DNA from 3 places in the Actinoallomurus bryophytorum genome. Region 2 is predicted to be linked to each of the others. Evidence: riboswitches for the same ligand, from Rfam matches in the RefSeq annotation. Region 2 holds a riboswitch; each other region holds the start of a gene.

Region 1 (10,125 bases), on a different contig from region 2:
AACACCGAGCTGCGGCCGTTGATGTCCTCGAGGATGTCGACCTCACCGGAGGTCGGCCACGTCGTCCCGCTGCGCAGCGTCGAGCCGAGCATCCAGAACGCCGGCCAGTAGCCCGCTCCGTTGGCGGTGGAGACGTTGGGCTGCTGGATCGACGCCTGCATCATCACGACGCCGCCCGCGGGGGCGCCGAACGTGGCGGCCTGCGTCTCGACCCGGCCGGAGGTCCAGCCCCCGCGCGGGTCCGAACCCGAGTGGAGGGCCTTGAGAACGAGATGCCCGGCGCCGTCCTGGTAGACGTTCGACGTGCTGTTGGTCATCGTCTCGATCTCACCGGTGCCGAAGCTGCTGCCGGGCCCGGTGTCGTACTTCCAGGTCCCGGTGTTCAGCCCGGTGCCGCTCCCACCGGTGAAGTCGTCGCTCCAGGTCGTGGTGAAGCCCGAGGGCGGCGGCGGTACGGTGGCGGGCCTGGCCGAGGCCGTCTGGGTGGCGGTCGTCGCCGGGGCGATCATGCCGACGGCGAGGACGAGGGCGCCGGTGGCCACCCGGAGCCGGTGTGTGCGTGTCGCGAACATGTGCTGCTCCTTTCGGGGGGTCACCAGCCGACGGCGACGAGCAGGTACTGCGGGTCGCCGTGGGAGATGAACGAGGACTGGCCGGCGACGTCGTCGTAGGGGAAGCCGTAGGCCAGGTGGTTGATCGCGTGGTCGTGCCAGAACTTGGCGTAGTAGTTGGCGGGCGCGGCCTTGTAGTACTGGCTCGGGTCGGACTGCTGCGGCTGGCCCGCGACGTGCCGGTTCAGGGCGGCGCACATGTTCGGGTTGCCCGCCAGCGAGCCCGCGCATCCGAAGATGTTGGAGGTGGGCTCGTTCACGCCGTTCGCCTGCGCGTAGCTGGTGAAGTAGTTCGCGTACTGGCCGCCGGTACGGAAGGCGCTGTCACTGCCCGGCGCGGGGATGTAGTAGGGCGCCTGGACGGTGGCGAGGTGCTTGAACTCGGTCGGCACCTCGTCCTGGAACCGCTGGAACGTCGCCGAGCGGTCCTCGGCGAACGTGGCCTGGTCCTCGCCGACCTGCGTGTCGTACCCGTCGTGGGCGTGCAGCCGCAGGGCCAGCTTGAGGCCGAAGCCGTCGACGCGTGTCGTGTTGCCGTTGAACACGTCCGGCCCGACCGTGAACTCGATGAAGTCCTTGTACTGGCCGGTCGGCGAGCCCAGGTAGAAGTACATCCGGCCGGCGGAGTTGGCGGGCATGTCGAAGTAGGGCTGTTCGGCGATCGAGTGCGTCTGGCCGTTGAAGCTCCAGTAGACCTGGCTGTCCGGGTAGTGCCCGTTGGTCCGGTTGAGGATCTTCAGCTCGAGGACGTTGTTCGCGGCGGGGATGGTGCTGGTGTCGCCCCAGAACGAGTCGGTCGGCGGGGGCGTCGTGGTGGTCCCGGAGTACACCGCGAACTCCCACAGCGAGTAGCCGTACGGGGTGCTGCGGGCGGTGCCGTTCATCCGGACGTAGCGGCCGGTGCCGGTGACGCTGAGCGTCTGGGCGCCGCCGGTGCCGGTCGTGGTGCTGTAGACGGTCGTCCAGCTGCTGCCGTTGGCCGAGACCTGGATCTGGAAGGCCGTCGCGTACGCCGCCTCCCAGGTGAGGGACACCTGGCAGATCTGCTGTGACGAGCCCAGGTCGACCTGCAGCCACTGCGGGTCGCTGAAGGCGCTGGACCAGCGGGTTCCGGTGTTGCCGTCCACGGCGGCCGAGGCGGGGGTGCCGGCGTTCTCGGTGGAGGAGGCCGTCACCGTGTGGTTCAGCGCGAGGTTGCTCCCGCCGCAGGCGGCGGCCTTCGGCGCGGCGGCTCCGGCGTTGAGCGGGGTGCCGGCCACGAGGTAGCCGACGAGAAGCATGATCGCGGCGGACGCGATCACGATGAGATGAGCGGGCGCACGGCGGCGCGCCACGTGGCGGAGGGTGGACTGCATTGACGGCTCCCTTTCTGGGGGTAGGGAGATGAGGCACGCGACTCCGGCGGCCGCGGAACCGCCGGAGCCTCGCTGGCGGGCGGGGCGTGCGGGTGATCGTCGGGCGGGTTGTTCTGAGAGCGCTCTCACGAAGAAGGTGGCGGTCATTCTGACTTCAGTCAAGGGAGTCAAGGCGTAACGTTTTGATAACGGCGACCGCGCCGAACCGCCCGCTGTCCCCGACATATGCCCTGGCCAGGGTATTTGTTGTCCGGCACACCATTAATCCGGGGCAACGCAGCCGAAATCTATGCGCCCTTCGGTGCGTCCTCCGCCCGGTGCCTCAGCGGTAGAGATCGGTACGCCGATCGGCGTGGATGTCGTTGCGCGGCCCGCACGATCGCGGCGCGGGCGGCGGCACGGTTGGCGTCCACCTCGCCGACGGCGAGGGCGAGCCGGCAGACGGCCGTACGTGTCATCGAGGCCACCCTAGGGCGATCAGGGCTGGTACGTCCCCGGCTCCCAGGTGCGGGTGGCGACGCCGATGGTGTTCCAGGCGTTGATCGCGACGATCAGGCCGACCAGCGCCGCGATCTCGTCCGGCTTGAACTGCCCGGCCACCGCGTCGTAGTCGGCCTGGGGGACGTGGCCGCCGGCGAGCAGCGTCACCGACTCGGCGAACGCCAGCGCCGCGCGCTCGCGGTCGGTGAAGTACGGCGTCTCGCGCCACGCCGGAAGCGCGTAGAGCCGCTGTTCGGTCTCGCCGATGGCCCGTGCGTCCTTGGTGTGCATGTCGATGCAGTAGGCGCAGCCGTTGATCTGGGAGGCCCTGATCCGTACCAGCTCGCGCAGCCGGGGGTCGAAGTCCACGCGGTCGAGTTCGGAGGTGGCGGCCTGGTCGAGCCCGCCCATGGCACGGGAGAACCGGGCGGCGTGGGCGTCGAAGTCCAGCCGGACGGGAATCGGTGTCGTCGTTGTCATGTGATCGAACCTAGGCCCGGATCAGCCCAAGAGTATGGTCCATTTCCATGGCGAGAACATGGGCCGTTTCCGGCGTGGACCTTCACCTGGACCTGACGGGCACGCGGGTGCGCGCCGCGCTGGAGTCCGCGTTGCGGCAGGCCGTTCGCACCGGACGGCTCGCCGAGGGGGTGCGCCTGCCCTCCTCGCGGGCGCTGGCCGCCGACCTGGGAGTCGCGCGCAACACCGTCGCGGACGCCTACGGCCAGCTCGTCGCCGAGGGCTGGCTGACGGCCCGTTCCGGTTCGGGCACCCAGGTCGCGGCACGGCCCGCCGACGAGGAGGCCGCGCCGCCACCGGCCCGGCCCGGAAGGACCCCGGTCCGGTACGACCTGCGGCCGGGGTCACCCGCCTTGTCGCTGTTCCCCCGCACCGCGTGGCTGGCCGCGGCACGACGGGCGCTGAACGCCGCACCCGCCGAGACCCTGGGCTACGGCCATGCGCGCGGGCTGCCCGAGTTGCGGACGGCCCTGGCCGGCTACCTCGCCCGTGCCCGTGGCGTGCGCGCCGCCCCCGAACGCGTCGTGGTGTGCGCGGGCTTCACGCAGGCCCTGACCCTGCTGGTTCAGGTGCTGCGCGCCCGCGGTGCCACCACCCTCGGGATCGAGGCGCTCGGCCACCGGCAGCACCACGACGTGATCGCCGCGGGCGGGCTGCGGCCCCGGCGGATGCCGGTCGACGATCACGGCGCGGTCGTCGATGCCCCCGCGGCCGACGCCATGCTGCTGACCCCGGCCCATCAGTTCCCCCTCGGCATGCCGCTGGCGGCGCACCGCCGTACCCGCGCCGTCCAGTGGGCCCACGACACCGGCGGCCTGATCATCGAGGACGACTACGACGGGGAGTTCCGCTACGACCGCCAGCCCGTCGGCGCGCTGCAGGCCCTGGCCCCCGAGCACGTCGTGTACGCGGGCACCGCGAGCAAGACCCTCGCGCCCGGCCTGCGGCTCGCCTGGCTCGTACTGCCCGCCGCCCTCGTCGACGAGGTCGCCGAGGCCAAACGGATCGCCGACGGGCACACGAGCACGTTCGAGCAGCTCACGCTGGCCGAGTTCGTCACCTGCGGCGACTACGACCGGCACGTGCGGCGCTGCCGCCTCGCGTACCGGCGCCGACGGGACCGGCTGGTCACCGCGCTGCGCCGCGAGGCGCCACGCGTACGGGTCACCGGCGTGGCCGCCGGGATGCACGCCCTGCTCGAACTCCCGCCCGGTACGGACGAGGACGAGGTCGTTGCCCGTGCCGGCCGGCACGGTCTCGCCCTGGAGGGGCTACGGACGTACCGCGCCGCGGAGGAGGGACACCGGCCCGCGCTCGTCGTCGGCTACGCGACTCCTCCGGATCACTCCTACACCGGCGCCCTCGCCCGCCTCTGCGCCGTTCTCGCCGGCTGACCACGCCTGCCGCCGACCGGACGCGGCACGACCCCCTGTCGAGTCGCGTTGTGCCAGTGTGTGCCCATGGTGGCGAGATCTGAGCTTTCGGCGGCGGAACTCCAGGTATGGCGGGCATTTCCGCGCGGTGAGCCGGTGCGACTCGGCGGCGAGGACTCCGACCCCGACGAGGTGTCCGCGGGTGACGACTGGGGTCCGTCACGGCAGGTTCGCGCCGAGGTGATCACCGAGCTGCTCAGCGGCGCGTTCTCGCCCGTGGCCGGCCGGGTCGCGGCGCTTCGGCTGTCCGGCGCGCAGATCGTCGGGAGGCTCGCCCTGCGGGACGCGGAGATCAGGCAGTCCGTACGGCTACGAGGGTGCCGGCTCGACGACGGGCTCGACCTGTCCGAGGCGAGGACCCGCAGTCTGGACCTGACCCGCTCCCACGTACGCGGTCTCAGCTTGAACGGCGCGCACATCGAGGGAAGCGTCGGACTGGTCGGCGCGCACCTGGCCGACAGATCCGGCTACGCCCTGGACGCGGACGGGCTGACCCTCAGCCGCAACCTGTTCTGCCGCGACGGGTTCCGTGGCCAGGGCGAGATCCGTCTCGTGGGCGCGAGCATCGGCGGCCAGTTCGAGCTGGGCGGCGCCCATCTGGCCAACCCCGGTGGCAAGGCGCTGAGCGCCGAGGGCATGACCCTCGCCGGGCACATGATCTGCCGCGACGGATTCGAGGCGCAGGGCGAGGTCTGCCTGGTGGGAGCGAGCATCGGCGGCGTACTCGACCTGAACGGCGCGCACCTGAGCGATCCCGGCGGCTCCCCGCTGAACGCCGACGGGCTGAAGCTCGCCGGGAGCCTGTTCTGCCGTGACGGCTTCCAGGCCCGGGGTGAGGTCCGCCTGCTGGGGGCTCACGTCGGCGGCCAGGTCAACCTGGACGGCGCGGACCTGGCCAACCCCGGCGGCTACGCCTTCAACGCCGACCGGATGACCGTCGCCGGGACCATGTTCTGCTCTGGCGGCTTCCGGGCCGAGGGCGAGATACGCCTGCTGGGGGTGCGCATCGGCGGCCGGCTCAGATTCGACGGCGCGGACCTGGCGAACCCCGGCGGCAACGCCCTGACCGCCGACCAGATGGCCGTGACGGAGGGGATGTACTGCCAGGACGGCTTCCAGGCCGAGGGCGGCATCAGCATGTACCGGGCGAACATCGGGGTCCTGTGCGACGACCCCGGCTCGTGGCCGCGGCGGCTGGTGCTGGACGGTTTCACCTACGAGGGCCTTGACCCGTACCTTCCGGCCGGCCGGCGGCTGGAATGGCTGCGCCGGATGGACGCCTACCGCGCGCAGCCGTACGAGCAGCTCGCGGCCTACTACCGGCGGCTCGGCCACGACGAGCAGGCGCGGCGTGTCCTGCTGGCCCGGATGAGATCCCGGACGAACGAACGGCCGTGGTGGGCACGGTCCTGGGGCTGGTTCCAGGACGTACTGGCGGGCTACGGCTACGCACCCGGCCGCGCGGTCGGATGGCTGGTGGGCGTGCTGATCGTGGGCTGGGCGTTCTTCCATCTCCACCAGCCCGCCCCCGCGAGACCGCAGGATCATCCGGTGTTCCACGCGGGCCTGTACGCGCTGGACCTGATGCTGCCGGCCCCTGGCCTCGGCCAGGAACAGGCGTGGGATCCGCAGGGCGGCATACTGGCGATCGCGACGACCCTGCGAATCTTCGGCTGGCTGCTGGCCATCGCGGTGGTGGCGAGCATCACCCGCGGCCTCAGCCGCAACTGACCGCGAGGTCGGCCGGCCCGGCCGAAGGCCTGACCCGGCCATATCCGCCTATAACCCCATTTGATCTGCGACCGTGAAGCGCAGGGGTACGGCCTGGGCCGACCCTGCGCGCCGGCGGGGGGCGGCGCCCGGCCGGCAAGGGGGCGGGACATGACCGTCGTGGGGACCTGGAACCTGGAGAACCTGTTCAAGCCCGGTGCCGACTTCGGTCCCGGCAGCGAGGCCGTGTACCGCAAGAAGCTGCACGGGCTCGCCACCACCATCGACGAGGCAGGCCTGGACGTCCTCGCCGTGCAGGAGGTGGGCGACCCGGACGCCCTCGGTGACCTGGCCGCGCTGCTGGGCGGCGAGTGGCGGCACGTCACCTCCGAACACTTCGAGGCGGCGCATCCCATCCGCGTCGGCTTCCTCAGCCGGCTGCCCATAGAGGTGCTCGCCGACGCGGCCGACTTCCCCGGGCAACTGGGGGCGACGCAGACCGACGACTCGGGGACCCACATCTCCCGCATGGGCCGGGGTGCCCTGGCCGTACGCGTCGAGGCGCCCGGGCAAGAGCTGATCCTCATCGCCTGCCATCTCAAGTCGAAGCTGCTGAGCTTCCCCTCCGATGGGAAGAGCAGCCGCTTCGCGCCCAGGGACGAAGGCGAACGCGCCCGGTACGCCGCTTACGCGCTCAACCGCCGGACCGCCGAGGCCGTAACCGTACGCGCGCTCGCGGACCGGCTCCTCGACGCGCAGGGGCGTACCCGGCCGGTGATGGTGCTCGGCGACCTCAACGACGAGCCCCAGGCCGCCACGACCCAGATCCTGCTCGGCCCGCCCGGTAGCGAGCTCGGCACCCTCGGCGCCGACCGGCCCGACGGCGGAGACGCGTCGCGGCTGTGGAACCTGGCCCCGCGGATCCCGGAGGACGAGCGGTACTCCCGGATCTACCGCGGCCGTGGCGAGCTGATCGACCACATCCTGGCCAGCCAGACGCTCCTGGCCCAGACCCAGGAGGTGCACATGGTGCACACCCGGCCGCTTCCGTCGGTCACCGACGACGCACCGGCACGTCGCGACGCTCCCGCCTCCGACCACGCGTTGCTGCTGACGCGCCTGACCTCCGGGCAGGCCTGACCGGCATGCGATAAAGTCCACGGCGAATCATCCAGAGGATCCGAGGGACCTGGCCCGATGACGGTCCGGCAACCTGCCCCGCGGCAAGGTGCCAACGCCAGGAACGATGAGGAGTACCCATGGGCACGCGCCTCGATGTTCCCGTCCTGCACGGATCGCTCGTACGGCTGGAGCCGCTCTCGATGAGCCACGTGCCGGACCTGGCGCTGGCCACGGAGGAGGACCGTTCCTCCTACGGCTTCACCCTGGTCCCCCGGGCCGCCGACGTGAAGGCGTACGTGTCGGCGCAGCTCGCTCGCGACGGGCTGACCCCGTTCGCGCAGGTCCGGGTGCGAGACGGGAGGGCCGTGGGGTGCACGGCGTTGTGGGACCCGCGGACCTGGCCCGGCAGTGACGATCTGCGCGCCATCGAGGTGGGCTGGACCTGGCTCGCCGCGTCGGCGCAGGGCCGCGGGATCAACGCCGAGGCGAAGTTCCTGCTGTTCACGTACGCGTTCGAGACGCTGGGCGTGGTCCGCGTCGACCTCAAGACCGACGCGCGTAACGGGCGGTCGTGTCGGGCGATCGAGCGGCTCGGCGCGCGCTTCGAGGGCGTGCTGCGCAGCTGGTCGCCGTCATGGGCGCCCGGCGAGGAGGGTCTGTTGCGGGACTCGGCCATGTTCTCCGTGATCGCCGGCGAGTGGCCGGCCGTCAAGGCCGCGCTGGCCGCGCGCCTCGCCGCCTAGGCCGAGAGGAGCACGATCTCGAAGTCGACGGTACGGAACCGGTCCGGCAGGCCCAGCTCGGCGGCGCGTGCCGGATCCTCGACCACGGCGAACTCCCGTACGAGGCTCGGCTTCACCCCGAAGACCGCGTCGGAGTCGAGGTACGCGCTGTCGGCCGCGAACACGTGGGTGGTCACCGGCGCGTATCCGGGGGCCCGCACGATGAAGTGGATGTGCGCGGGCCGGTACGGATGACGGCCGGTGGCCTCGAGCAGGGCACCGACCGGGCCGTCGTCGGGGATCGGGTAGTGGCGCGGCACGATGGTGCGGAACCAGAAGGTCCCCTCGGTGTCCGTGGTGAACAGGCCGCGGAGGTTCGCCCGCGGCACCTCGCCCGGCTTCTGCACGTCGTAGAAGCCGTCCGCGTCCGCCTGCCACACGTCGACGGTCGCGCCGGCGACCGGCTCGCCGCCGGGGCCGGTGACACGCCCGGTGACCAGGCACGCCTCTCCCCTGCCGTCGAGTGAGATGTCGGCGCCGAGCGGCCGCGGCGGCGACTCGACGACGTGGAACGGCCCGAGCACCGTCGACTCGGTGCCGACGCCTTTCGCCCGGTGGTTGATCGTCTCTACCAGCATGGACACGCCGAGCACGTCGGAGAGCAGGACGAACTCCTGGCGCACGTCGTCGCACTTGTGCCCGGTCGCGGTGAGGAACCCGATCGCGGCGTTCCATTCGTCCTCGGTCAGCTCGACGTCCTTCACGAACGCGTGCAGGTGGCGTACGAGCGACCCCATCACCTCCCGCAGCCGGGGATCGGGCGTGCCGTCGAAGCTGGCGCTCACGACGTCGGCCGAGCGCTCCTCGCTGAACAACTCCCCGCGCGTGCCATCGGTCATGTCGGCCTCCCTGGTGCGGTGACACCTCCGATCCTGACACGGCCGGGCCGTGCGCCGGCCTGCGGCCACCCCGTACCCGAACGGCTGTGCCCGGCCGGTCGGGCATTCCGTCCGTCTACAGTCCGGCGCACTGTCCCGACTTCGGGCCTGACGCGGTATTGGGCCGGCCCGCGTCGCCCGGCGCCGGGGAGTTCCCGGCGCACGACAGCGGTCCGCCGATGTGGTTGCCGGCGACGATCGTCGTCGCCGTGTTGTCCCGCACGGCGAGCGGGCCGCCCACGGTCGTGCCGTCGATCGTGACCTGACCCGTCACGCCGGTGACGTTCACCGGGCCTTTGATCGTCGCCGCCGCGCAGTCACCGTCGCGGTTGCCGAGCCAGACCCGCGTCCCGCCGGTCACGGTGGCCGGCCCGGACACCGTGGTGCCGCACAGCAGCACGTCGGTGGCCCCGGACGCCGTCAGCGGGCCACGCACTTCGGACCCCGACGCGTAAAGCCCGGCACCTGTGCGTACGGTCACCGGCCCGGTGATCGTCGCGTCATCGAGACACGTGACACCCGAGGAGACGGTCAATGGGCCGTTGTGCGTGCCGGTGATCGTCTTCGTGCAGGACGGGACGCCGGTCGCGAGGAAAGGCACGGCCCAGGTCTGGTCCTGATGCCGGTAGGTGACGGTGCCGTGGTAGACCCCGTCCGCCGGATAGGAATGGCTCCCGCTGACCGACATCAGGCCTCTCCCCTGCCGCTGGCTCGCCACGTAGTCGCGTCCCGCGATGACGGCCGGCTCCGTCGGAGATCCATCGCCCCAATCGATCACGGCCGCGAACTCACCGGGCGGAATCGAGCCGGCGCTCAGACGCGCCAGGAGCGCGTCGCCCAGGGTCTTGTCCACGCCGAAACGGGAGATCGTCCCCATCGCCGCCGGGCTCCAGTCGACCTGGGATATGGAGCCGAAGTTCACGTTCGCGAACGCCCACCGCGGTCCGGCCACGCTGAGCCGCTGCCGATACGCGTCGTAGTCCTGGGTGAGCGTTTTGGGAGACCAGGCCTTTTCCAGGATTCCGGCCATCCTCGGGAAGACCATGAACTCGTTCGTGGCCAGCCCGCGCATCTGCTCACCCCAGATGGGCGCCTCGATACCGAGGATGTCTTCCGCCTTCGGCCCGCCGTACGCGGGTTGAGCCCAGACCGACCGGTACTTCTCGTAGACCCATTCCGGGTCCCACGTGTAGGCCTTCTGGAGTTCCGTCGCCGGCGTTCTGCCGGGAGATCCG
Region 2 (10,125 bases):
TGACCATGAATGCCGTCCGGTTTCGGCCGATTTATCGTCTTGCATCTCATCCCCACCAGAAGGCCGTCGCGATGATGCCGTACAAGACGATCAAAGTCGCGCCCTCGAGCCAGTTCGACTCGCCGTCGAGCACCACCAGGACGGTGATGACGATCGACATGATGAGCACGGCGATGAGCAGCGGTGACAGCACCAGCGTGAAGGACGCTCCCACCAGCGGGGAGAGCAGGACCAGGGCGGGCGCGACGACGAGCGCGATCTGCAGGGGACTCTGCAGGATCACCGACAGCGCGTAGTCGGACTGGTTCTTGAGGGCGAGCTGGATGCCGACGACGTTCTCGACGGCGTTGCCGGCGATCGCGACGATGACCAGGCCGGCGAACGCCTCGGAGATGCCGAGCGTGTGGATCGCGGGCTGGAGGGCGCCCACGAACCAGTCCGACACGAACGCCGCGCCGACGCCGGTGATCGCCAGCATGGCCAGCGCGAGCGCCAGCGGCCAGGAATGCTCCGACGACTCCGCGGCCTCGTCGGCACTGTCGGCAGCGTCGGCAGCGTCGGCTTTGGGGGCGGCCTTCTGTCGGCGGAGCGAGGCCGGGAGCGAGGCCACGAACAGCCCGAGCAGCAGGACCGACACCACGATCGACAACGTCCGCTCGTGCAGGGCGGCCTTGGACGCGTGCGAACCCAGCGCCGAGGTGAGCGACGGGACGAGCAGCGCCGCGACGGACAGCACCATGAGCATCGACATCGTCCGCGCGGCCTCGCCGCCGAACGTCTGCCGGCCGTGCTTGATGCCGCCGAACAGGAACGCGAGGCCGAGGACCAGCAGGACGTTCGCCAGGATCGACCCGACGATCGTCGCGGTCGCGACGTCGTACAGCTTCGCCTTCAGCGCGAACAGCACGACGAACAACTCGGGAAGGTTTCCCAGAGCGCTTTGGACGACGCCGGTGGCACCGGCGCCCAGCCGGTCGCCCAGCGCCTCGACGCTGCGGCCCACCAGGCTCGCCAGCAGTGCGAGCGCGATCGCCGCGACGACGAAGGGCGCGACGTTTCCACCGAGCTTCGCGTAATAGGCGATCCCGGCCATCGCCGCGGCCACGGCGGTGATGATGCTCAGGCGCCAGTCAGAGCGTGTGAAACCCATGGGGAAGATCATGCCTCATGGGACCTGCCGTCTTGACCCTTACTTGACCATCGGCGAGCGAGCTCCGAAAGTCGCCGTGGCCGGGTGGAGAAACGGGTCCCGGATCACGTCGCGATGGCGATGCGCACGTGCGCTCCGGGTGGCAGCCCGAGGCGCTGGGCCGCGTTGCCGGAGTTGACGGCGAGGGCCACCTGACCGGCCGCGTCCGTGTACGCGACGAGCTCTCCGGGAGGTACGGACCCGAACGTCTCGCCGTAGGACACCCGCCGCGAATGCCGCCCGAGCGTGACCGTGAGGGCCTCGCCGTACCGGGCGCCGATCCGGTCCAGGTCGGCCCCGGTGACCGACAGCTGGACGTTGCCGAACCGGTCGACCGTGACAACCTCGCCCTCGGCCATGTCGTCCCGTACGTTGCGGGCCGGCGGCGGCAGCCGGACGAGGCCGGCCGGGTCGATCTCCTCGCCGACCGTCGCGACCTCACGGCCCGCGGCGATGTGGGCCGCCACCGGAGAGAAGATGTCCCGGCCATGGAACGTCGCCGACACCGGATCGAGCCACAGCCCCCGGTCGGTCAGCTCGAACGCCCGTATCTCCTCGTCCGTGGCCGCCCATGACAGCACGCCGTTGTCCGGCCCGACGAAGACGCGGTCGCCGACGGCCACCGCGACCGCGCGGCGCCGTGTGCCCACCCCCGGGTCGATCACGGCGACGTGCACGCCGGCCGGGAGGTAGGGGACCGTCTGCGCCATGACCGCGGCGCCGCGGCGTACGTCGCCGGGAGGCACGAGGTGGGTGATGTCGATGATGCGCGCGGGTGGGCAGATGCTCGCGATGACCCCGTGACATGCGGCGACGAACCCGTCTTCCAGCCCGTAGTCGGTCAGTAGCGTTACGCAGTGCTTCGGCGTCACAGTTCAGGCTACGCCCGCCGGCATCCGCGAGAACACCGCGAACATGTCGGTGATCACGCGTAGCATGACAGCCCCCCGAACCCGTACAGAGGGGACCTGATGCAACCGGCGGACGCCCGGGGCGATGGCCCTGAAAACGAAGGTGACGGCGGCCTGGCCGACCGTGACTTGGCGATTCTTTCGTTCGAGCGGCAGTGGTGGAAGTACGCGGGTGCCAAAGAACAGGCCATCCGTGAAAACTTCGACATGTCCTCGACCCGCTACTACCAGCTGCTGAGCCTGCTCATCGACCGTCCCGAAGCGCTCGAGCACGACCCCATGCTCGTGAAGCGACTGCGGCGTCAGCGTTCGCAGCGCCAGCGCCAGCGGGCGGCCCGCCGGCTCGGCATCCGCACCTGAACGAGCTCGCGAAGACGGCGCACCCCGCATGCGACGCGGCCGTGCGCGTGCCGGCGCGCGCCACACCGTCCGTCGCGCCCAGCGGGGCGTACGCCGCCGTCCCGCTACCGCCTGCCGCACCGCGGCGAGCGTACGGCGCCAACCTGCGGCGATGTGGATAGGCTGAGCGACCCATGAACGTTGAGTCACGTACGGCCGCCGGCACCGAAGGCCTGTCCGCGATCAAGACGCGGCCCGGCGCGGCATTGGCCGCCTTCGACTTCGACGGCACTCTCGCGCCCATCGTCGATGACCCCGAGTCCGCTCGCGCCCAGGACGGGGCGGTCACGGCACTCGCCGAGCTGGCACGCCACATCGGCAAGGTCGCCGTCATCACCGGCCGCCCCGCCGCGGTCGCGGTGGAGTACGGCGGCCTCGCCGGCATCGACGGTCTCGTGGTGCTCGGCCAGTACGGCCGCGAGCGGTGGGAGAACGGCACGGTCGACACGCCGGAGACGCCGCCGGGCGTCGCCGAGGCGCGGGTGAAGCTCCCCAAGATCATCGCGACGGCGCCGGAAGGTGTCGTCATCGAGGACAAGGGACACGCCCTCGCGGTGCACACGCGGCGCGCGGCCGAGCCCGAGGTCGCCCTCGAACGCCTGCGCGGCCTCATCGCCGCGCTCGCCGAGCGGAGCGGACTGGTCATGGAGCCCGGCCGTTTCGTGCTCGAACTCCGCCCGCCGGGAATGGACAAGGGCGCCGCGCTGCGCTCACTCGCCACCGAGCTCGGCAGCGCGGCGGTCCTCTACGCCGGCGACGACCTGGGCGACCTGGCCGCCTTCGACGCCGTCGAGGCGCTTCGCGCCGAGGGAGTGCCGGGCGTCAAGGTGTGCAGCGGCTCCGACGAGGTGATCGCGCTGGCCGAGCGCGCCGACCTCATCGTGGACGGCCCGCCCGGGATCGTGCGCCTGCTCGAGTCCCTCACGAGCGAACTCTTCTGACGCCTCCGGTCCGGCGAACCCCTCTCAGCCCTCGTCGTCGGCGAGGATGCCGTACAACCGCCTTCGCGCGTCGTTGATCACGTCGAGGGCGCGGTTGCGCTGGTCCTCGCTGCCGGCGTGCATGACCTGGCGGAGCGCCATCGCCAGCTGTCCCATCGCCTTGTGCACGTGTGTGGCCGCCTCGCCGGCGTCCTCGGTGATCTCGGCCCACGGTGGGGCCTCCTGGGTCTCGGCCTCGGCGCGCCCGGCGTCGGCCAGCGCGAACAGGCGCTTGCCGGACGACTGCTCGCCGGAGATCAGCCCTTCGTCCTCCAGTAGCTGCAGCGTGGGATAGACCGATCCGGGGCTCGGCCGCCACAGCCCGCCGGTACGGCTCTCCAGCTCCTGGATCATCTCGTAGCCGTGCATGGGCCGCTCGGCGAGCAGCGCCAGGATCGCCGCGCGGACGTTCCCGCGCTTCGTGCGGCGACCGCCGCGGCCACCGCGTCCGCGCGGGCCGAAGCCCGGGCCGAAACCGGGCCCCCAGCCGCCGAAGGCCGCCCGCTCCTCGCTGTGCATGGATCGTCTGTGCATGACCATCTCCCCAACGATCTATTAGCGATATATCGTACGCGATCCTCGACGGAGAAGCCGCCGCACAGAGGTCAGATCGTGGCGTGGATGCTGTTGAGGATGCGTTCGGTGAGGTCCGGAGGGCCGGTCTGCTTGATCCGGACCCACATCGCGAACCTGTTCGCGGAGTCGCGCAGGCCGACCTCGTTGACGGTGATCGAGCCACCGCACTTCCACGGCGTGATCCGGCCTCTCAGCGAGCCGTGGCGGTACGCGCGCTCGGGTCCGCGCGCGCAGCGCGCGCTGTGGTTGCCCAAGCCGACCGGTGGCAGCTGGAACTGCAGGTCACGGGTCAGCCCGGCGAACACTCCGGGGACCGCCACATCGTCCCGGACGAACTGGTCATAGTCGGGTGTGGCCCGCAGCGCGGGCGCGGTCGCGCCGTCGCTCACCGAGACGGGCCACCGGTTGTGCTCTTTCTGGAGCTTCCAGGACGGCGGCACTTTGAGGCTCAGCCGCCCCGTCGTGTCGGTGACGTTGACCAGGTCCTCGCCGTGCTCGACCGTCACTTGCGGCTTGTCCGGGGAGGAGCCCGCCAGCCGGGCGATGGTGTACGCGCCGCCACCGCCGGCGACGAGGACCCCGGCGAGCCCGGCGGCGACGAGGATCCGGCTGCGGCGCGTCTCTCCGGTGCGCACCCCGTGATCGGTGTGGCCGGCCGGTTCGTGCCGGGGGAGCGGGAAGTCCACGACCGTCTTGTCCGCGGGGCCCTCCACGCTCGGCAGCGGCTGCCGCATCGTCTCCTCGTGCGAAGGCGCGCCGCGGTGACGGCCACGGCCGCTGGAGGAGGCTTCCGTCCTCGTCGGGTCGGCCACCGTAGGGTCGCCGTGCACCGGCGAGCTGCCGCTCGCGGTCGGATCGCCCGCGGTCGAGTCCTCGGCCACGGTGTGGTCCGCGGATGGGGCGGGTTCGGCGGGCGCGAACCGGATCGGGACGCTCAGTGCCGCCGCGAACGCCTCCGCGGACGGCCAGCGGCGTTCGCGGTCGGCCTCCAGGGCCCGCATCACGATGTCGTCCACGGCGGGCGGCAGGCCGGGCCGGATCGCGCTGGGCGGCACGAGCACCGGCGCCGTGCTCGGCGCGCGGCCGGTGACCAGGTGGTAGGTCAGCGCGCCCAGGCCGTACACGTCGGCGCGCACGTCGAGGCCACCGCCGAACCTCGCCTGTTCCGGTGACATGTACCCGGGGGTGCCGACCGGCAGGGTGAACGCGCCCGAGGCGTGCGCGAGCGCCTTGGCGAGACCGAGATCGGCGATCAGGAGGCGTTCGCCACCGTCCGTGGTCGACTGGAACAGCACGTTCGACGGCTTGAGGTCGCGGTGAATGACCCCCAGCCGGTTGATGACCTCGACGCCATGGGCGACCTCGGTGGCCAGCCGCAGCGCCTCGGCGGTGCTCAGGTCACGCTTTCTCATCCGATCCGAGAGCGTCCCGAGATCGGCGTAGGACATCACGAAGTACGGGCGCCCGTCGTCGAGCTCACCGATGTCGTGCACGCGCACGAGGCGTTCGGAGTCGGCGCGGCGCAGGATCTTGGCCTCTTCGAGGAACCGGTTGCGCACGTCAAGGTCGTCGAGCAGTCCGCCGGCCAGTACCTTCACCGCGACTTGGGCGTCGAGTACCTCGTCGTGGGCAAGCCACACGGAGGCGAATGCTCCTGATCCAAGAACGCGATCGATTCGGTAACGGCCGACGGCCGGAGGCATGGACACCCCCGTATCATGCCCAATACGGGGCGATGGTGAGGGCGAGGACAGGTCATGGCGTACGACGAGCGGACTGAGGAATTGGCTCAGCGGGCCGCCGACGGAGACCGGGAGGCTCTCAACGCACTACTGCGAGTGATCGAGCCCGACGTCCTGCGGCACTGCGCGCGGTTCCTGCCGTGCAGACAGGATGCCGAGGAAGCGTGTCAGGACGCGTTGATGCAGGTGGCAAGGAACATCAACCGTTTCGAGGGCCGGTCGCGCTTCACCACGTGGCTGCACGTCGTGGTGGCCAACTCCGCGCGGTCGACCTACCGCTCGCTCAAGCGCCGCTCGATGGAGCAGGCCGGCGAGCTGCCGGAGCAGCGTCCCGATCCGCGCCGTACGAGCGTCATCGCCGGCTCCCGCGTGGACATCCTCGACGCGATGGAGGACCTGGAGCGCCGCAAGCCCGACCTCATCGAGGCGCTGGTGCTGCGCGACGTGTCCCAGCTGGAGTACAGCGAGATCGCCACCCAGCTCAACCTGCCGCTCGGCACGGTCAAGTCACGGATCCACGAGGCCCGCAAGCAGGTACGCCAGTCCCTCGGCGACAGCTACACCTGACCGGGGCTACCTCAGGGCGGCGAGCTGGTCGGCGAGCCAGCGCTGCGGGGGCAGGGCGGTGGCCGCCTCGGCGAGGCGCTTGCACCTCTCGGCGCGCTCGTCCGGCGGCATGAGCAGCGCCTGGTGCAGCGCCTCGGCGGTCTGTGTCACGTCGTAGGGGTTCACCATGATGGCGTCGTCGCACATCTCGCCGGCGGCACCGGCCTCGCCGGACAGCACCAGCGCACAGCCGTTCCGTGACAGCGTTGGGCCCTCCTTGGCGACGAGGTTCATGCCGTCGCGGATCGGGTTCACCAGCAGCACGTCGGCCATCCCGTACGCGGCCAGCGAGCGCGGATAGTCGTCGTTGACCTGCAGGATCAGCGGATCCCACGAGTCACGGCCGAACTCATCGGAGATCTCCGCCGCGATCCGCTGCACGGCCGCGGTGTACTCCCGGTACTCCGGCAGGTCGTGCCGCGACGGGTAGGCGAAGGCCAGGTGCACGACCCGGCCGTGCCATTCCTGGTGCTTGGCGAGCAGCTCGCGGTAGGCGGCCAGGCCGCGCACGATGTTCTTGGACAGCTCGGTGCGGTCGATGCGCACGATGAGCCGCCGGTCGCCGACCTGCTCGCGCAGCGCGGCGGCGCGGGCGGTCACGTCCGGCTCGGCGGCGCGTGCGCGCAGCGCGTCGCCGTCGACGCCGAGGCCGTGCACGCCGACACGCGTGACGTGCCCGCGATGGGAGACCGTACGCGCCCGGCGGTCGACGCTCGCCCGCAGGACCGCGGCGCAGCAGTCGAGGAACGCCTCGGCCCACCGCTCGGTCTGGAAGCCGGCGTGGTCGGCGCCGAGGATGCCCTCCAGGACCTGCCGCCCGATGTCGTCCGGCAGCAGCCGGTAGTACTCCGGCGGGGCCCACGGCGTGTGGGAGAAGTGCGTGATCTTCACGTCGGGCCTGCGCTCGCGCAGCAGCGTGGGGACGAGCGCGAGGTGGTAGTCCTGCACGGCGATCTTCGCGCCGGGAGAGGCGTCACGGGCCAGCGCGTCCGCGAACGCCGCGTTGTACGCCTCGTAGGACTGCCAGTCGCGGCGCGAACGGGCGTCGAAGTGCGGCTTGTTCGGCGTGTCGAACAGCATGTGGTGCACGAACCACAGTGTCGAGTTGGCGACCGCGTTGTAGGCCCGGTGGAACGTCCCCGCCGGGATGTCCAGCATCCGGACCGCGCCGACGTCCGGGACGTCCAGCCGCCCGTCGGCTACGCGCCGGGCGGCGGCCCGGTCGGCGTCCGACAGAGTGGCGCAGATCCACAGGATGTCACCGCTGAGCCCGGCGAGGGCGGAGACGAGACCGCCGCCACCGCGACGCATCGACAGGGTCCCGTCGTCGGCCAGCGAGAACGAGACAGGGCCGCGGTTGGATGCGACGAGCACCTGCGTGTCAGCCATGGGGGGAGGGTAACCGGCCGTTGTTAACAGCGATCGCCAAAGGTCGGCAGCTGCCCGATTCGTAACCATACGGTTGCTGTACGTAGGTGGTATTCGTACTCTGGGGCGTCTCGTGACCTGAGACCCCGGCTGGCCAAGAACCGGTCAGTCGCGTATACAATTCCCGATACAACTTAATACCGCTCATCCAGAGGGGTGGAGGGACCGGCCCGTTGAAGCCCCGGCAACCCTCCCGGACATGCGGTCATCAGCGCGGCCATCGCCGCGCCGCAACTCGCCGAATCTGACGCGAGGCCGCCCGGGACAGGTGCCAACTCCGGCTCGTGACCAAGGTGGCACGAGTAAAGATGAGGAGAGAGGCCTCGCTCCATGTCGCTGACTGCCGTCCCGAACCTCGGCCCCGCGACCGCACTCACCTGCCGTGAGTGCGGACAGTCCTACGATCTCGGCCCGCGCTACGCCTGTGAGCAGTGTTTCGGCCCGCTCGAGGTCACCTACGACTACTCCAACGTGAGTCGTGAGCGGATCGAGGCGGGTCCCCGCAACATCTGGCGCTACCGTGACCTGCTTCCGGTGCCGCCGAACGTCACCGAGACACCCAACACCGAGCCCGGCTTCACCCGCCTGGTCCGCTCCGACAACCTCGCCGAGTCGCTCGGCCTGCGGTCGCTGTGGGTCAAGGACGACAGCGGCAACCCCACGCACTCCTTCAAGGACCGGGTCGTCGGAGTCGCACTGGCGGCCGCGCGCGAGCTCGGCTTCAAGGTGCTGGCCTGCCCGTCCACGGGCAACCTCGCCAACGCGGTGGCCGCCGCTGCGGCACGCGCGGGCATCCGCAGCGCGGTGTTCGTACCCTCGAACCTCGAGCAGCAGAAGATCGTCGCCACCGCGGTGTACGGCGGGACGTTCGTGACCGTCGACGGCAACTACGACGACGTCAACCGGCTGGCCTCCGAGATCGCCGGCGAGCAGGAGGACTGGGCGTTCGTCAACGTCAACGTCCGCCCGTACTACGCCGAGGGTTCCAAGACGATCGGATACGAGGTGGCCGAGCAGCTCGGCTGGCGCCTCCCCGACCAGATCGTGGTGCCGATCGCCTCCGGCGCGCAGCTCACCAAGATCGACAAGGCGTTCCAGGAGCTCATCACGCTCGGCCTGGTGGAGGACAAGCCGTACAAGGTGTTCGGCGCCCAGGCGACCGGCTGCTCGCCGGTGGCCGCGGCGTTCAAGGCCGGGCACGACGTCGTACGGCCGGTGAAGCCCGACACGATCGCCAAGTCCCTGGCCATCGGCAACCCGGCCGACGGTCCGTACGTCCTGGACGCGGTCCGGCGGACGGGCGGTGCCATCGAGGACGTCTCCGACGAGGAGGTCATCGAGGGCATCGGGCTCCTCGCCCGTACCGAGGGCATCTTCGGCGAGACGGCCGGTGGCGTCACCCTGGCCTCGCTGCGGAAGCTGGTGGCCTCGGGCGCGCTGGACCCGGCCGCCGAGACGGTCATGATCAACTCCGGCGACGGACTGAAGACTCTCGACGCCGTCGCGGCGGTCGCCCGGCCGTCCGCGAACATCGCCCCTTCGTTCGACGCATTCCGAAAGGCGGGCCTGGCATGAGCTCGATCAGCGTGCGAATCCCCACGATCCTGCGCAGCTACACGGGTGGCGAGTCCGAGGTGAAGGCCTCGGGAGCGACGGTACGAGAGGTCGTCGCCGACCTGGACGCCAGTTTCTCCGGGATTGCTGCCCGAATCCTTGATGAAAACGGCAAGATCCGCCGTTTTGTGAATGTTTACGTGGGTGAAGAGGATGTGCGCTTCGCCGACGGACTCGACACCGTTACGCCCGATGGCGCGCAGATCTCGATCATCCCCGCGGTGGCCGGCGGCTAGGCATACGAGCGAGTCAGGGCGTTTTTCCCTTCACTTGGCAAAGTTCCCATTTCAATGATCCTTGATTGACCAGGATCGGCCGTCCGATCATCTTGGGTAAAGGGTGTTCCACGGACGGTAGCCGTGTGTATGGTCGGCGATGGTCATCGCGGCTCGATCCGTGCTGGCCATCGGGTTCCGCGCCTCCGGCGGGCCCGTGTCGGTAGCCGTGGGAATGACCACGGGGAATTGCCTGGTGGGAGTTGTTAGGAATGGCACAAGGCACCGTCAAGTGGTTCAACGCGGACAAAGGCTACGGCTTCATCGCGGTCGACGGTGGCAGGGACGTGTTCGTGCACTATTCGGCCATCGTGGCTGATGGCTACCGCAGCCTTGAGCAGGGGCAGCGGGTCGAGTTCGAGATCACACAGAGCGACCGGGGTCCGCAGGCGGAGTCGGTCCGCA
Region 3 (10,125 bases), 3.4 Mb from region 2:
AGGCCGAGCTCGGCGAGGTGGGCGGCAAGGACGGCGTGCACGCGCCCGGCGCCCGCACCGACCCGGAGGAGGCGGCGCGCTTCGTCGCCGCGACCGGCGTCGACGCCCTCGCGGTGGCGGTCGGCACCTCGCGCGCGATGACCGACCGTACGGCGGCGGTCGACCTGGACCTGATCGCCCGGCTGCGCGACACCCTGCCGGTGCCGCTCGTGCTGCACGGGTCATCCGGCGTGCCCGACGTCGACCTCACCCGCGCCATCGCGGCCGGCATCTCCAAGGTCAACATCGCGACACACCTCAATCGGGTTTTCACCGACGCCGTACGCGGATATCTGGCGAGCAACCCGAACATCGTGGATACGCGGAAATATTTGGCCCCCGGACGCGACGCCGTGGCGCGCGAAGTCGCGCGGCTGCTCGGCGCGGTACTCGCCACTGCCTAACGGAATCCTTAGCCGCAGTGGCCTAGGATCGTCAAGACCCCGGAGGCCCACTGCGGCTGAACCGATCAGCCGAACCCCTTTGGGCGTGTTCGCGAGCTCCGGCAGGTCACGGGGGATGGGTGAAGGTCATTAACGGCGGCATCAGGGGCTGGGGAGCCCGATATGTCTGACAAGAAGGTAAATGGCGGCGACGTAGGCGGGCCCGAGGACGGCGACCCGCGGCGCGATCCGGGCGAAGACGGCGCGACGCCACAAGAAAGCGCGGACAAGGACGGCCCGGGTCCGGCGGACGAAACAACGGCGGACGAATCCACCCAGAGCAATTCCGCCCACGAATCCGCCGAGCCTTCGGGCACCGGCAAGCCTCCGGTTCCCGAGGACGACGACGGCGACAGGTCCGACGGCGAGGACGAGGACGAAGCGCCCGCCGCGAACGCCGCAGAACCCGGCGACACGGACGACACGGACGACACGGGTGAGACGGCCGGTCCGGCGTCCGGGAGCGATCTCGAGCGGACACACCCGGTCTCCGCCGACGAGACCAGGCCGAAGCTGGTGCCGCCGAACGGCGACGGCCCCGAAGGCGAAGACGAGAAGAAGGCGCCCCCAGTCACCCCGGCCGCCCGCGTACGGGTCGCGGCGGCCGCGGCCAAGGGAGCGCCCGGAGGCAAGAAGCCGAAGAAGCAGCAGGACCGCCGCATCAAGTACGCGCGGCGCGCCGCGTACGTGCTCGGTGTCCTCGTGCTGCTGCCCGTCATCGGTTTTGTGATCATCTACCTGATGACGCCGGTCCCCAGCTCGACGCAGCCCACCGCCAAGGCGCAGCAGTCGGTGTTCTACTACAGCGACGGCAAGACCGTGATCGCGCGCTCGGGCGACTTCGACCGCCGCCCGGTCGACCTGAACGCCGTGCCCCAGCAGGTGCGCGACGCCGTCATCTCGGCGGAGAACCGCAGCTTCTACAGCGACTCGGGCGTATCGGTGAAGGGTTCGGCGCGCGCCGTGTGGGCGACGCTGACCGGCGGCTCGCCCCAGGGCGGCTCGACCATCACCCAGCAGCTGGTCCGCAACTACTACAGCGGTCTCAGCCAGGACCGTACGGCCAGCCGGAAGCTCAAAGAGATCATGATCGCGCTGAAGGTGTCGCGCGAGAAGAACAAGGACTGGATCCTCCAGCAGTACCTCAACACGATCTACTTCGGCCGCGACGCGTACAGCATCGAGTCCGCCGCCGAGGCGTACTACGGCAAGCACGTCCGCCAGCTGACGCCCGCCGAGGGCGCCTACCTCGCCGCGGCGATCCAGGTGCCGTCGTACGCGGGTGACCTCACGGTGCCCGGCGCCCAGGCGTACATGCAGGCACGCTGGCAGTACGTCGTGAACGGCATGGTCCAGATGGGCAGCATCACCCCCCAGCAGGCGGCGGTGATGAAGTTCCCCACGCCGGAGAAGCAGAAGCAAAAATCGATCTTCGCCGGTGACAAGGGATACATGGTCAGCCAGGCCAAGGCCGAGCTGCGCACCATGGGGTACACCGACAACCAGATCAACATGGGCGGCTTGAAGATCAAGACGACGTTCGACAAGGACCTCATGGCCGCCGCGCGGCAGGCGGTCCTGAGCAACACCCCGGCCGGCACCCCGAAGAAAGTGCTGACCGGGCTCGTCTCGATCAACCCCTCCAACGGCGAGATCAACGCGTTCTACGGCGGCAAGGACTACATCGACCAGCAGTTCAACAACGCCTTCGACGCCAAGGTCCAGGCCGGTTCGGGCTTCAAGCCCTACGTCCTCGCCGCCGCCCTGACCGACGGCGAGAGTCTCAACACCTACGTCGACGGCAGCTCGCCGCAGACGTTCGCCGGGGTCGCGCTGCACAACGACCAGAACGAGAACTTCGGCATGGTCAACCTCGTCACCGCGACACAGGACTCGATCAACACCGCCTACATCAACCTGGGCCAGAAGGTCGGGCTCGACAAGGTGGTGGCCACGGCGGAGAAGGCCGGGATCCCGGACAAGCAGCTCGAACCGCACAAGGACGCGGCCACGCTGCCGCTCGGGGTCGCGGACGTCAGCGTCGAGCAGCAGGCGGCCGGCTACGCGACGTTCGCCGCCGAGGGCACCTATCACGCGCCCCACGTGATCAAGTCGGTGAGCGACAACGACGGCAAGACCCGAAAGCCGGACGTGACCCAGAGGAAGGCGTTCAGCCAGACCGTGGCGCGGGACGCGACGTACGCGATGCAGCGGGTCGTCGACGCGGGCACCGGCACCAACGCGGCTCTGCCCGACCGCAACGCGGCCGGCAAGACCGGCACGACCAGTGACGGCAAGCAGGTCTGGTTCAACGGGTTCGTGCCGCAGCTGGCGGCCTCGGTGGGGATCTTCCGTACCGACAACAAGCCGCTCAGCATCCCCGGCTACACCATCTACGGCGGTGACCTGCCGGCGAGGATCTGGCGCTCGTACATGGTGCAGGCCGACCGGGTGCTGGACCTGCCGCCCAAGTCCTTCGGCTCACCGTCGGTCTACACCGGCGGCGGTGGCGTGCGGTCGCCCGCCGGGCCGACCGTGCCGCGCCCGCGCCCGTCCGGGTCGCGACCCTCACAGCCCACGGGCGAGCCGACGCATCCGGTGCCGCCGCCGACGGGCGACCCGACCGGGCCGCCGGGCGAGCCGCCGCCGACCGGCGCCCCCCAGCGGCACCGGCAGAGCGACGCCTTCCCGGATCTGTCCGGCTGATCGCGGACCACCCGCCCGAAGCCGCTTTGGGCCTCCTACGAGGCTCAAAGCGGTCACTTCGGGCGGGTGTTGTATTCTCTCCATCAGGTCACGAGCGCCAGCGTCAAGCCCCGGCTAGCTGGCCGGCAACCCTCCGTCCGTGGCGGGGTGCCCCGGGTGATGACCAGGTCCGGCACGATCGTGCCGGGCAAGCGCGGACCCCTCGCGGGGTCCCATGGTCCCGCTGGAGGGCGTGCCTTGTCCGCTGTCATCGATCTCCCGCCCGTTCGTTCCGCCCTGCGCGTCGTCGGCGAGGACGTCCCCGTACCCGTCTCCGCCGGTGGGACGGTGCCCTACTCCAACCTCGACTACGCCGCGAGCGCGCCCTGTCTCGAGGCGGTGCGGAACGCCATCGACACGGCCCTGCCGTACTACAGCAGCGTGCACCGGGGGGCGGGTTACGCCTCTCAGGTGACGACCGACCGGTACGAACAAGCGCGGGACACCGTACGAAACTTCGTCGGGGCGTGGAAGCGTGACGCGGTGGTGTTCACCCGTAACACGACCGACGCGATGAACCTCCTCGCCCACGCGCTGCCCCCCGGCACGACCGTCGTGGTCTTCGAGACCGAGCACCACGCGAGCCTGCTCCCGTGGCAGCGCGGCAGCCGGGTCGTACGGCTGCCGGCGCCCGGGTCCCCGGCGGAGGCGGTCGCCGCGGCCGGAGAGGCGCTGCGGTCGGCGCCGGCCGGTCCGCGCCTGCTCGTCGTCACGGCGGCCTCCAACGTGACCGGTGAGCTGTGGCCGGTCGCCGAGCTCTCCCACGTCGCCCGCGAGCACGGCGCCCGCATCGCGGTGGATGCGGCGCAGGCCGTACCCCACCGGCCCTTCGACATGACCGCGCTCGACGTGGACTACGTGGCCTTCTCCGGGCACAAGCTGTACGCGCCGTTCGGAGCGGGCTGCCTCGTCGGCCGGGCCGACTGGCTGCGCGCCGCCGAGCCCTATCTCCTCGGCGGCGGCGCGACCGCGGGCGTGGACGAGGCCCAGGTGCGGTGGTCCGCCGACCCGCAGCAGCGGCACGAGGCCGGCACCCCGAACGTCCTCGGCGTCGTGGCGCTCGCCGCGGCATGCGAGGCGCTCACCGACTGGGACGCTCTCGTCGCGACCGAGGAGCGGCTCCTGAACCGCCTGCGCGACGGCCTGGCCGCCATCCCCGGCGTACGCGAGCTGTCCCTGTGGGGCGAGCCGAGCCCGCGCGTCGGCATCGTGTCGTTCGTCGTCGAGGGCCGTGACTCACGCGCGATCGCCGTCGAGCTGTCGGACCGGTACGGCATCGGGGTACGCGACGGGAAGTTCTGCGCGCATCCGTTCCTGCGGCGGCTGCTCGCCGACGGATCCGGCGACTGCCAGGGCGGCGAGGGCACCGCCCTGCGCGCGAGCTTCGGCATCGGCACGACCGAGCGGCACATCGACCGGCTGCTGACCGCACTGCGCCGACTCGCTGGCTGAAACACGCATGTCGGCCGCGCGGCACGGCGAGAAGCCGGGGCAGATGTCCGGAGAGCACCCCGCCGTCCCACCCGACTCGGCATACTCCGCAGCACCGCCGGTTTCATCCGGGTACGGTGGACGCCTCCGCAATCGAGCTTCCGGGGGGTGGCGACATTGACCGACGCGTGGGAGCCCGCGAACCAACTCGAGCACCAGCTCCGTGACGCGCTGCGCGATGGCGACCAAGACGCCTACTTCGCACTCGTGAGCGGGGCTGAACTCCACGTTCCACTGCCGCCGGGCGAGGGCGATCCGAACTCCGCCAACCCGGCGGCGTTCACCTGGCCGACGAGCAGTCGCGACGGGCGCACGCATGTGCTCGCCTACACCTCCAGTGAGGCCGGGCAGGCCTGCCTCGGCCCCACCTACCAGCAGTTCGTCCGCATGACGCTGGCCGACATGGCGCGTACGTGGCCGGACCAGGAGTGGTGGCTCGCGCTGAACTCCGGGCTGCCCATCGAGGGCTACCTGCCCGCGTGGTTCATCGGTCAGCTCACCGCGGGCATCGCCCCGATCCCGGGCGAGTCCCCACCACAGGACGTTCCGCCGCCCGCGGCGGAGACAGGGTCCCTCCACGCCGCGCCGCCACTGCCGGACGGCGAACAGGCGCAGACCCCGCCGCCCCTCGCGTCGGACCACGGCGTCCCGCCGGCCCCGCCCGGAGAAGAAGTGCCGCATCCGGGCACGGCCTCGGACGACCTGCTGTCGGTGACCATGCGCGACGTTCCGCCGCTGCGCGCCCACGACGGTGCCGTTCCACCCCCGCCGGCCCACGACGGCGCCTCACTCGTACCCGAGGCGGCGCCGCTCCCCGACGCCGTTCCTCCGCCACCGCCGCAGGCCGTTCCGGTGCCGCCCGCTCCCATGGCGCCCGTTCCGGTGCCGGTGCCGGCTCCGGTCGCGGAGCCGGTCTCGCCCCTTCCTCCCCTGCCGTCGCCGGAGGCCGCTCCGCCGCTGCCGGACGCACCCGTGCCGGATGGGCCGCCGCCGATCGAGCCACGGCCGCTCGACGGGCCCTTCGAGGTCGACGAGTCGCCCGTCGTGCTGCACTTCACCGCGGAGGCGGAGTTCACGCCGCTCGACGCCGAGGAGCGCACGCTTCTCGACGCGGCCTCGCGGGGCGACCGCAAGGAGTTCCTGCGGACCCTGCTGGGCGTACGCCAGATCTGGGTGCCGGTCGTCGAGGGCGGGGACCTGTTGCTGGCCCCCGGACGGCCGGGGTTCCAGTGGTACATGGACGACTCCTCCGGGCGCCCGGTCGTGCCTCTCTACACCGGGCCGGGCCGGATGCGGGACGCGATGGGCGGCCATCCGTTCGTGCTGTCCGATCTCGCCAAGGTGCTGCGGTTCTGGCCGGACCCCGCGCTGGAGCTGGTCATCAACGGCGGCACCGCGATCGGCGCCTCGATCCCCGGTGACCGCGTCACGGGCATGTCGCTCCAGGTGGACGCCGACGCGGCCGCCCGGCTGGCGGACGACTTCCCGGCCCAGAGCGACGCCGAACGCCAGATGTTCGACGTGCGGAGCGACCCGGAGATGGTCGTCAAGGTCCTGCTGGACACCACGGTGTTCCTGCCGGTCTGGAGCCGTACGCCGCCGGCCGTGCAGACGCGGCCCGGCGACGCGGAGTTCCCGTGGTCCTCGGTCCAGGTACACGGCCGCCCGTCCGTACTCGCCTTCACCTCCTTCGACTGGATGAAGGCCGCGGTCGGCACGACCGGCTTCGTCATGCCGACGTTCGCGGAGCTGATCACCGCCTGGCCCGAACACGACTGGTCGGTGTCGGTCAACCCGGGCACCCCCATCGAGGTCGCGCTGTCCGGCGACCAGATCCGCGCGCTCGCCGCCTCGGCGTCGGCTCCGATGAGCATGCCGGAGGCCACGCCGCCGCAGGCCGACGTCCCGCCGGCCGCCACCGAGGCGCCGGGCCTCGAGCCCGCACCTCTGGAGAGCGCACCCACGCGGGCCGGATCCCGCCGGGACGACTCCGGCGGCGCCGCGGACGCGCCCCCCGGCGCCTGGGCGATCATGCAGAAGGTCGTGCCGCACGAACAGGTCGCCTGGCATTTGGAACAGGCCTACGACCGGGTGGCCGGTTTCGTGCACCGGGTCCAGGACGTCGTCGACCTGAACACCCCGAAACTGATCTACGAGTCGCTCGGCCTGCTGCGCGAGGGCTCCCCGTTCGGCCCGGACGACACCGAGGTGCACGTCATCCGCTGGCCGGCGTACCGCTCCGGCCTCTACCGCATCCCCTTCGGCGGCCAGTCCGAGGAGGCGGTGCGAGCCTGGGGCGACAGCGGCTGGATGGTGGAGCTGCCGCCGTTCGGCGGCGACGGCTTCGCACCGGGCAGCGCGGGCAGCATCCGCGAGTACAAGGTCGACAGCATGCGGCTGCCGCACGGTTCGGAGATGTACGCCATCAGCAGCGACGGCTCGGAACGCTTCGTCGCGCGGTACGACGCCGACCGGCTGGCCTGGGGGGACTCAGAGTGATCAGGGACGGGTACACCGCGCGCTGGCGCGGCGTGGACTACGAGGCGGTGCCGGGCGTGGACGGCGAGGTGCGCCTCTACACCACCGCCCCGGCCGAGGGCTTCACCGAGACACGCCCCGGCCGGTTCGTGTCGATCGTCCGTGACGACGCGGTGGAGAGCCTGCACTACGTACGCACGCACTGCACCTGGCGCGGCGAGCCCTTCGTCATCATCGGAGAGCACGGCGGCTGGGTCCGGCTGGAGTACACCGGCGGCCGCGCCCCGGTCGCGGCGGCGCTGGGCTTGGACAACGTCGATGTCGGGGTGTACCAGACGTGGATCTCCAGCGAGGAGATCGAACAACTACGCGAGGAAAACATTTAGGGTTTACCGGGATACAACTCCGCCTGGGCGGTTGATTGCTCAGCCCTTACGTGATCGCATGATTCTTACCTGACCCTTGGTAAGCGTAGGGTCAGTATCAGAAGCGATCGTTGAGGAGGTTGTAGGCGGTGCTCGCACGATCGGTACGAAACCCACTGATCATCACCGTTGGCACAGGAGTTGTCCTGGTCAGCAGCACCGCATCGGCGGCACTGGCGGAGGCGACCCCATCGCCAACGGTAACGCCGCGAACGTCTCCGGGGTCACCATCCTCGTCGCCCACGAAAGCGACCCCGACCCCGTCGGATTCGCCTACCACTCCGCCGCCGCCCAAGCCGGCGCTGCACCTGAGCCTGTCTCGCGCGAGTACCAGCGCGGTCCATGCCGGGACAGCGGTCAAGTTCACCGCACATGTCACCGGTGACAAGCCGAGCGTGTCGGACGTGAAGCTGAGCCTCGGGACAGACTCGAATGCCAGCATCAGTGCGCACTGCACGCTCTCGGCCGGTCTGTGCAAGCTCGGAAACATCGGTAACGGGACGGATCAGGACATCGACTTCACGGTGACCGTCTCTACAAAGATGACGAGCGGGACCGTTCGAGTATCAGGCGAGGCGTTCTCCGGCAGCGTGGACAGCGGAGTCAAGCCGTACTCCCTCAAGGTGACGAAGACGCCGAAGTCGTCCTCGTCGAGCTCCAGTGGGTCGAGTGGCAGTAGCGGATCGAGCGGTAGCAGCGGATCGAGCGGGTCCAGCAATGAGACCACCAGTGGGTCGAACCTGCCGTTGAACTCCGGCAGTACCGGCTCGACGTCCCCGTCGGGCAACCCGGCCGTGCTTCCCTCGATCGCGCCGCAGCAGACGCCCTCGACCGCGCCCGGGCCCGTCGTGCAGAACACCGGCAACACCCAGTCGATGCGCGGCACCGCGGACGACGCCGACCAGCTGACCTTCGAGAAGCTCGCGAGCACGCAGGCCGCCTGGCTGGCCGCGCTGCTGGTGGCGTTCTCGCTGCTGCTGACGCAGGTCCGGCTCGGCCGCGCGGCCGTCAAGGCCCCCCGGGCCCAGGGCGCGCACCGCAGGACCCGGCGCTCCAACGGCGCCCACTGAGACCCGCACACGGGCGGCCACGGCCGCCCGTGTGGCTCCTGGGCGGCGTCCGGCACATGCCTGCCCGCGTGGCGCTCGCCACGAACGCCCTCGGCCGGACGCGTCCTAGCCGCGCATCAGGTCGTGGCAGGCGATCGCGGCGGCCGCGACCACGTTGAGGGAGTCGACTCCCAGGTCCATCGCGCCGCTGCTCATCGGGATGCAGACGGGTTCGTCGGCCTCGCGGAGCCAGCGGGAGGACAGGCCGTCGCCCTCCGCGCCCAGCATGAGTGCGACCCGTTCACCCAGCGGTGCCTTGTCGATCGGCGTCGCCGCCTGATCCGGGGTGAGGGCCAGCAACGAGAACCCGGCCGCGCGCAGCTCGTGCAGGCCGGCGTGCCAGTCCGTCATCCGGGCGTACGGGACGGCGAAGACCGCTCCCATCGACACCTTCACCGAACGCCGGTACAGCGGGTCCGCGCATCGAGGCGACAGCACGACCGCGTCGACGCCGAGGGCCGCCGCGCAGCGGAAGATCGCTCCCACGTTGCCGTGGTCGACGAGGTCCTCCAGCACGAGGATCCGGCGTACGCGCGCGCCGAGCAGGGTGGTCACCGGCGGCAGCGGCAGGCGTTCCATCGACGCCAGGGCGCCACGGTGCACCGGGAACCCGGTGACCGCCTCGGCCACCTCGTCGTCCACGACGTACACCGGAGCCTCCCCGAGCACGTCGGCCAGCGGGGCGGCCCAGCGGCGTGCCATGAGCAGTGACCGCACCGGATATCCGGTCGCGATGGCACGCCGGATGACCTTTTCGCCCTCGGCCATGAAGAGGCCGTGCTCGGCCTCCAGGCTCTTGCGGAGGTTGACGTCGCGCAGGCTGACGTAGTCGGCGAGGCGCGGGTCGGCGGGGTCGGCGACGGGGATCAGGCGAGCCATGCCCCCAGTATCCCGGCTCGGGTCACGGAAGCCGCAGCTGCGCGAAGAGCGCCCGGTGGTCGCTGGCGGGCTGGAGGTAGATCTTCACCCGCTCCACCGCGACACGCTTGTCGGCGAGCACGTGGTCGATGGTGATCGGCGGCCAGGGGCGGAACGTCGGCACGAGCCCCTGCCCGGTCGCGTCGGCCGCGTCGGTGAAGCCCTTGCCGATCAGCTCGCGCAGCGGGGCGTGGTCGAGTGTGGCGTTGAAGTCGCCGGCGACGATGCCGACCTGACCGTGCGGCGTGGCCGGAGGGATCTCACCGATGTCATGCCGCCATCTCGGGGCATCGCGGCCGAGCGGCGCCGGCGGGTGCGCGGCGGTCATGCGTACGGGAGACGTGCCGGGCACCTCGACGGTCGCGCTGACCATGGCGAACGTCGTCGGCCCCCGCTCGGGCAGCTCCTTCAGCGGATAACGGGAGTACAGGCCGCTGCCCTCGGGGCCGCTGCGCGGATCGATCATGCGGTACGGGA

What was found. Region 2 has a riboswitch for S-adenosylmethionine ahead of thrC (threonine synthase). Riboswitches for the same ligand answer to the same signal wherever they lie in the genome.
Region 1: it holds a riboswitch for S-adenosylmethionine, as region 2 does, so the genes downstream of both, FB559_RS41590 (GNAT family N-acetyltransferase) here and thrC (threonine synthase) in region 2, are expected to answer to the same signal.
Region 3: it holds a riboswitch for S-adenosylmethionine, as region 2 does, so the genes downstream of both, FB559_RS24730 (aminotransferase class V-fold PLP-dependent enzyme) here and thrC (threonine synthase) in region 2, are expected to answer to the same signal.

Annotation. Positions count from the first base shown of each region.
Region 1 is NZ_VFOZ01000003.1:62,484-72,608, reverse strand. Features, by position in the region: gene FB559_RS46015 (discoidin domain-containing protein) at 1-572, opposite strand, end outside; gene FB559_RS41615 (beta-1,3-glucanase family protein) at 593-1,966, opposite strand; gene FB559_RS44420 (hypothetical protein) at 2,254-2,424, opposite strand; gene FB559_RS41610 (carboxymuconolactone decarboxylase family protein) at 2,444-2,926, opposite strand; gene pdxR (MocR-like pyridoxine biosynthesis transcription factor PdxR) at 2,974-4,359, shown strand; gene FB559_RS41600 (hypothetical protein) at 4,426-6,129, shown strand; gene FB559_RS41595 (endonuclease/exonuclease/phosphatase family protein) at 6,280-7,248, shown strand; SAM riboswitch class I at 7,273-7,361, shown strand; gene FB559_RS41590 (GNAT family N-acetyltransferase) at 7,368-7,973, shown strand; gene FB559_RS41585 (intradiol ring-cleavage dioxygenase) at 7,970-8,851, opposite strand; gene FB559_RS41580 (family 20 glycosylhydrolase) at 8,967-10,125, opposite strand, start outside.
Region 2 is NZ_VFOZ01000001.1:1,816,954-1,827,078, reverse strand. Features, by position in the region: gene cax (calcium/proton exchanger) at 47-1,150, opposite strand; gene FB559_RS08590 (SAM hydrolase/SAM-dependent halogenase family protein) at 1,255-2,061, opposite strand; gene FB559_RS08585 (DUF3263 domain-containing protein) at 2,161-2,460, shown strand; gene otsB (trehalose-phosphatase) at 2,634-3,440, shown strand; gene FB559_RS08575 (PadR family transcriptional regulator) at 3,465-4,013, opposite strand; gene FB559_RS08570 (serine/threonine-protein kinase) at 4,085-5,758, opposite strand; gene FB559_RS08565 (RNA polymerase sigma factor) at 5,813-6,364, shown strand; gene FB559_RS08560 (alpha,alpha-trehalose-phosphate synthase (UDP-forming)) at 6,371-7,792, opposite strand; SAM riboswitch class I at 7,973-8,146, shown strand; gene thrC (threonine synthase) at 8,162-9,406, shown strand; gene FB559_RS08550 (MoaD/ThiS family protein) at 9,403-9,681, shown strand; gene FB559_RS08545 (cold-shock protein) at 9,933-10,125, shown strand, end outside.
Region 3 is NZ_VFOZ01000001.1:5,259,147-5,269,271, reverse strand. Features, by position in the region: gene FB559_RS24740 (class II fructose-bisphosphate aldolase) at 1-443, shown strand, start outside; gene FB559_RS46300 (transglycosylase domain-containing protein) at 606-3,188, shown strand; SAM riboswitch class IV at 3,275-3,388, shown strand; gene FB559_RS24730 (aminotransferase class V-fold PLP-dependent enzyme) at 3,426-4,679, shown strand; gene FB559_RS24725 (SseB family protein) at 4,827-7,217, shown strand; gene FB559_RS24720 (hypothetical protein) at 7,214-7,582, shown strand; gene FB559_RS24715 (hypothetical protein) at 7,680-7,865, opposite strand; gene FB559_RS24710 (hypothetical protein) at 8,127-8,480, opposite strand; gene FB559_RS24705 (hypothetical protein) at 8,470-8,691, shown strand; gene FB559_RS24700 (TrmH family RNA methyltransferase) at 8,797-9,609, opposite strand; gene FB559_RS24695 (endonuclease/exonuclease/phosphatase family protein) at 9,632-10,125, opposite strand, start outside.